2 regions of the Vibrio metoecus genome follow, and region 1 is predicted to be linked to the other one. Evidence: predicted binding sites of a transcription regulator. Region 1 holds the regulator's gene; the other holds the start of a gene.
What was found. The regulator MetJ, encoded in region 1, represses methionine synthesis genes. The targets are predictions, from matches to a motif close to TTAGACNTNTANANGTCTAA.

Region 1 (3,420 bases):
GGTGAGCTCGCCTAACACGCTGATCTCTTGTTGCAATTGGTTCAATAGCGGTTCGGCCGTTTCGGCGGTCAGTAGCTTGGTGATCAAATCGGACTGATATTGGCGCAGTGCATGTAAAGTTTCATGGGCAACTCGGCCATCTTTACTGAGTGCTTCGACAAAACTGATCAAACGGTTCGTGGTTTTGCCAGCCGCAGAGACCACCACCAGATCTTCACTCTTCGAATAACTTTTAAGAATTTTCGTGACCCGCAGATAACATTCTGGGTCGGCAAGGCTACTACCACCAAATTTATGCAGTTGACGAGCGTGAGTCATTCACAGGTCTCCTTAATTCGCTGAAAGAGTTTGCTGAAAGGCTTGGTCAAGATCGGCAATCAGATCTGAGGCATCTTCAAGACCGACGGAAAGGCGCAGCAACTGCTGTGAAATTCCAGCTTCGGCTAATGCTTCTTCACCCATCGCACGATGAGTCATGGAGGCGGGGTGGCAAATCAGGCTTTCTACCCCACCAAGTGACTCCGCCAGTGAAAACAGCGCCAACTTGCCTACAAAGAATTTCAGTTGCTCAAAACTGCCGGCAAATTCAAAACTGAGCATAGAGCCAAAGCCTGATTGTTGTTTTTTCGCAATTTCATGGCCTGGGTGGTTGGGTAGGCTTGGATGGTAAATTTTGCCAACCAATGATTGAGTCTGTAGATAAGCCAAAATCTGTTGCGCGCTCTCTTCATGTACGCGCATCCGCGCGCCTAGCGTGCGAATGCCACGTAAGGTCATGTAGCTATCAAATGGAGTACCGGTTGAACCTAAACAGTTGCCCCACCAAGCTAGCTCTTCCGCATGTTGCTTACTTTTACAGATCAACACACCACCAATCACATCGGAGTGACCGTTAATGTATTTGGTGGTGGAGTGCAGAACAAAATCCGCGCCTAAGGTGAGCGGTTTTTGGAATACTGGAGTTAAGAAGGTGTTATCGACCGCCACCAAAGTACCTTGCGCTTTCGCTAACTGACAAAGATGAGCGATGTCCACCACGCGAACTAAAGGGTTGGAGGGGGTTTCAATCAACAGCAACTTTGGTTTGCGTGCTAAGGCTTGCGTGAGTGCTTGTTCGTTGGATTGGTCGACAAACTGCACTTTGAAGTCGCCTTTTTTAGCACGAGTGTTGAGCAAACGGTAAGTACCGCCATAGCAGTCATGTGGTGCCACAATCAGATCTTCTGGGCCTAACAACGCCGTGACCCACAAATTGATGGCCGAAGTACCACAGTTGGTCACCACCGCACCTTCACCACATTCAAGCTCATACAGGGTTTGTTCTAACAAACCACGGTTTGGGTTGCCTGAGCGGGTGTAATCGTATTTAGGTACTTCGCCAAATGCGGGAAAACCATAGTTGGTCGAAAGATAAATAGGGGGCACAACGGCATGGTATTGAGTGTCCGATTCAATCCCGGTACGAACCGCAATGGTGGCTGGCTTGCGTGTGGTCATGGAGTTTTCCTTGCTGGCTATTCTGTCCTAGAGTGCGTCATCATATACCTTTCCTGCTCAAAGCAGCAGAGAGGGTTGTCTTATGACAACGTGACCTCATATGGGCTCACATTTTGTTGCCCATAAATTACTCGACACTTTACTGATGTTAAATAAAGACGTCAACACTTCTAGACGTCTATATGTCTTTGCTTATGGCAGTAAATCCCGCTAAAATTAGGGCCTTTGAAATTTCGATTCGAACCACAATAACGAAGGTGCGCAATGGCAGACTGGAATGGCGAATACATCAGCCCCTATGCAGAGCATGGGAAAAAGAGCGAGTTGGTAAAAAAAATCACGGTATCCATTCCGCTGAAAGTTCTCAAAGTGCTAACGGATGAGAGAACACGCCGTCAAGTCAATAACTTACGTCACGCAACCAACAGTGAATTGCTGTGTGAAGCCTTCTTGCATGCCTACACTGGCCAGCCTTTGCCGACGGATGAAGACCTGCGTAAAGATCGCCCTGATGACATTCCTGCCGAAGCCAAACGTTTGATGACCGAAATGGGTATTGAGTTCGAATCTTACGATGAGTAATGGTGTTCGTTAGCGCAATTCGCTAAGCGAACTGATAACGCTCATAAAAAAGCCCCTCATATAACTGAGGGGCTTTTTTTATCGACTGTTTATCAACATAAACAAGCAGATTAAGCCTGCATGTAGTTTTCTGGCATTGGGATACGAGCAACGCCTGATTCCACTGCCGCTTCCGCGACTGCACGTGCTACGCGTGGCAATAGGCGTGGGTCCATCGGCTTTGGAATGATGTACTCAATACCGAAACTCAGCTTATCAACGCCAGCGGCTGCCAATACTTCCGCAGGTACTGGCTCTTTCGCCAGTTGGCGAATGGCGTCTACCGCAGCCAATTTCATCTGGTCATTGATCTCACTCGCACGAACATCCAATGCTCCGCGGAAAATGAACGGGAAGCAGAGCACGTTGTTAACTTGGTTTGGATAGTCGCTGCGACCAGTCCCCATGATCATGTCGTTACGCACTTGATGAGCAATTTCTGGCTTGATTTCAGGATCTGGGTTGGAACACGCAAACACCACAGGCTTGTCGGCCATCAGTTTGAGTGCCTCCGCTGGTAGCAGGTTAGGGCCTGATACGCCTAAGAACAGATCCGCTCCCGCAATCACATCTTCCAGTGTGCGTTTATCCGTGTTGTTGGCAAACAGCTGTTTGTATTCGTTGAGATCGTCACGGCGCGTGTGGATCACGCCTTTGCGATCCAGCATGTAAATCTTCTCACGCATTGCACCGCATTTGATCAGTAGCTCCATACACGCTACCGCAGCAGCCCCTGCACCAAGACAGACAATCATACAGTCTTTCAGCTGTTTACCTTGTAGCTCTAATGCGTTGAGCATGCCCGCAGCAGTCACAATCGCGGTACCGTGTTGGTCATCGTGGAACACTGGCACATCACAACGTTCAATCAGGCGGCGTTCAATTTCAAAGCAGTCTGGGGCTTTGATGTCTTCTAAGTTAATGCCACCGAAGGTATCCGCAATGTTGGCTACCGTATCAACAAATTCATCGATGGTGCGGTGTTTTACTTCAATATCAATCGAATCCAGTCCTGCAAAGCGTTTAAACAGCAGCGCCTTGCCTTCCATGACAGGCTTAGAAGCCATCGGTCCCAAATTGCCCAATCCTAAAATCGCAGTGCCGTTAGAAATGACTGCAACGGTGTTACCTTTCGCGGTGTACTTGTACACATTTTCCACGTTTTGTGCGATTTCACGAACCGGCTCTGCTACGCCAGGGCTATAAGCCAGCGCAAGATCGGCAGCTGAATCAGCAGGTTTGGTCAGCGCAATACCAATTTTGCCCGCGGTTGGGTAAGCATGGTAATCGAGAGCACGTTGG
Region 2 (3,420 bases), 1.0 Mb from region 1:
CCAATTCGACATCCAGATTGTATTTTTCTTTAGCAACTTTGGCTGCCACTTCCGCAACTTGTGCTTCCGCACCCGCCATAACACCAATTTTCACTTTGTTGTTATCCACGGCTTTTTCACCACAGCCGGCCAAAATCAGGGTTGAGGCTGCAGCAGCGATAGTCAGTAAACTTTTCAGGCTAAACTTCATGATGAACTCCTTGTTCAAAAAAGGCTTTTGTTTTACTTATCGATGATCGACGCGGCGTACCAACGCATCACCGATGGATTGAATAATTTGTACCAGTACAATCAGCATGACCACAGTGACCGCCATGATGGTGATGTCGTAACGGTGGAATCCATAGCGGATCGCCACATCGCCCAGACCACCACCGCCAACGGTACCCGCCATGGCTGAGTAGCTGACCAGTGTCACGAGAGTAATCGTGACTGAGTTTAAAATCGTCGGCAGCGCTTCAGGCAGCAGTACCTTACGAATGATTTGCAGTGGCGTCGCACCCATAGATTGCGCCGCTTCCACTAAGCCGGTTGGCACTTCAAGCAGCGCACTCTCAATTAGGCGCGCTACAAACGGAATCGCCCCAATCGTGAGTGGCACAATGGCCGCAGTGGTACCGATAAAAGTGCCGACAATCAGTTTGGTGACAGGGATGATGGCGACCATCAACACCAAAAAGGGCACCGAGCGACCGATGTTAACCACGGCGCCGAGTACACGGTTCAGCGGTAGGTTTTCCAGTAAGCCCTCTTTTTTGGTGGTATGGAGAATCACTCCTAGCGGAATCCCGAGCGCAAAACCCACCGCACCGGCAATCGCGACCATATACAGTGTTTGCCATGTGGCGGTTAACAGTAGGTCGCTATTGAGTGCAAACCATTGTGCAATCGTATTAAAGGACATAACCTAGCACCTCTACTTTAACGTTGTTTTCGCGCAGATAACGAATCGCGGCTTCATCATCGTCGGCATTACCAAAAATTTCAGCGACCATCATGCCAAACTTCACGCCGCCGGCGTAATCCAGATCTGAGCTAAGAATGCTGACATCAATATTGTATTTGCGAGCAATTTGCGTCATCAGCGGTGCATCCACGGTAGCGCCGGTAAATTCCAAACGCACCAGTGGGTAGCTGCCTGCCACGCGAGTTGGCTGTAAGCGCACTTGGTAATCTTCAGGAATCGATAAATCCAACGTTGAGCGGATGAATTGATGCGCCAACTCGGTTTTCGGGTGGGCAAAAATATCGCCGACCGTGCCTTTCTCAACCAGCTCACCGCCACCAATGATCGCCACTTCGTGACAGATGCTTTTCACCACATCCATTTCGTGAGTGATCAGCAAAATAGTTAAGTTGAGCTTACGGTTAATTTCTTTAAGCAGCTCTAGAATCGACTGCGTTGTCGCTGGATCCAGCGCGCTGGTGGCTTCATCACACAGCAATACTTTGGGATCGCTTGCCAAAGCGCGAGCAATCGCGACACGTTGCTTCTGGCCGCCAGAAAGATTCGCTGGGTAGCTTTCTCTTTTATCTGAGAGGCCAACCAGTGCCAGCAATTCCGTGACTTTAGTTTCTATCTGTTGTTGTGATTGACTCGCTAACTCCAGCGGCAGAGCCACATTTTCAAACACAGTGCGTGATGAAAGCAGATTAAAATGTTGAAAAATCATGCCGATGTTACGGCGGGCTGCGCACAGTTGTGGATTATTGAGCGTGGTTAAATCTACGCCATCGACAATCACTTGGCCGCTAGTCGGTTTTTCTAGCATGTTGACACAACGGATCAGCGTACTTTTCCCGGCACCGGATGAGCCAATCACCCCAAAAATTGTACCTTGTGGAATCAATAAATTGATATCTTTCAGGGCGTGGATTTGCTTATCCCCCTGATAGAAAACCTTATTTACGCTTTTAATCTCAATCATGTGCAACCCTGTACTGCTCAAGGCAGAATAATCTATCGGCCTCTTCCTCAATTGGTAGTCGATGCTATGGGCTGACCGAGTTTAAGTCAATAGATATTTTTACGTCTAGACGTCTAAATGGTCGTGACTGATTAGACGAGAACGTTATTAGATAGTGACGAAAAAAATATAGATAGTGATGAAAAAAATAAAGCGTGCAATAATTCGCGTAAAGTGACTTGAAAGAGATAGCATTTTGGCCAAACCCGCCGTATTTCTGGATCGTGATGGCGTGATCAACGTCGATCATGGTTACGTGCATGATGAGCACGATTTCCAATTTATTGAAGGTGTATTTGAAGCGACTGCGGCTTTGCAGCGTATGGGGTATTTGTTGGTGCTAGTCACCAATCAATCCGGTATTGCGCGCGGCAAATTCAGCGAAGAACGTTTCATTTCTCTCACCCAATGGATGGACTGGAACTTTGCCGATAATGGTGTTGAGTTTGATGGTATCTATTACTGTCCGCACCATGCTGAACATGGTATTGGGCAATACAAAGAAGAGTGTGATTGCCGTAAACCTAAGCCGGGCATGTTTCTTTCGGCGCGTGATTTCCTGAAAATCGACATGGCCAATTCGGTGATGGTCGGTGACAAAGCCGAAGATATGATGGCAGCTGAAGCGGCGGGTGTAGGCACTAAGATTTTGGTGCGCACCGGTAAGCCAGTCACAGAGCAAGGTGAAGCCTTAGCGACCGTGGTGCTCGATAGCATTCGCGATGTGCCTCATTATCTACTGCGAGTGAAAAAATAAGGTCGCTAGAGCGATCTTATTCCTCTACTTTTTGATGAATATCCCACTGCTCATGAATCGAAAACTGACCATTTTAGACATTGCGAGACTTTCTGGTGTCGGTAAATCAACCGTGTCCCGAGTATTGACCAATGATCCCAAAGTGAAACCTGAAACGCGTGCACGCGTAGAGCAGGTGATCGCAGAATCGGGTTATGTGCCGTCCAAATCGGCACAAACCATGCGTGGTGGCAGCCAAAAAGTGGTGGGAATTATCATCTCGCGTCTGGATTCGCCTTCCGAAAACAAAGCGGTCAGCACTATGCTGCAAGCGTTGTATGCTCACGGCTACGATGTGGTGATCATGGAAAGCCAGTTTAGCCGCGAAAAAACCAATGCTCACTTAAAAGTGCTCGCCAAGCGGCAAGTGGATGGTGTGGTCGTGTTTGGTTTTACGGATATTGACCATGACGCACTGCTTCATTGGCAACATCGCTGTGTGCTCTTGGCGATGCACAGCGACGAGATATCCTCCATCAACTATGACAATGCTGGAGTGATTGAGCGCGCTTTGCAGCATTTGGCGCAAAAACAGTTACGCGATATTGCCTTTATTGGGGTCGACCCACGTGACAAAACCACGGGTGAGCAACGGCTTAACGCTTATCTTAACTGGTGTGTGCAGCATGAGATTGTGGCGAATTACCAAACCGGACA

Region 2: metN (methionine ABC transporter ATP-binding protein MetN) is a predicted target of MetJ. The motif match lies at 2,026-2,045, and genes of this name have one in related genera.

The regions. Positions count from the first base shown of each region.
Region 1 is NZ_CP035686.1:39,532-42,951, forward strand. Features, by position in the region: gene EPB59_RS00165 (bifunctional aspartate kinase/homoserine dehydrogenase II) at 1-318, opposite strand, end outside; gene EPB59_RS00170 (O-succinylhomoserine (thiol)-lyase) at 331-1,497, opposite strand; gene metJ (met regulon transcriptional regulator MetJ) at 1,762-2,079, shown strand; gene EPB59_RS00180 (malic enzyme-like NAD(P)-binding protein) at 2,190-3,420, opposite strand, start outside.
Region 2 is NZ_CP035686.1:1,901,039-1,904,458, reverse strand. Features, by position in the region: gene metQ (methionine ABC transporter substrate-binding lipoprotein MetQ) at 1-190, opposite strand, end outside; gene EPB59_RS08600 (methionine ABC transporter permease) at 227-904, opposite strand; gene metN (methionine ABC transporter ATP-binding protein MetN) at 894-1,928, opposite strand; gene gmhB (D-glycero-beta-D-manno-heptose 1,7-bisphosphate 7-phosphatase) at 2,164-2,724, shown strand; gene treR (trehalose operon repressor TreR) at 2,777-3,420, shown strand, end outside.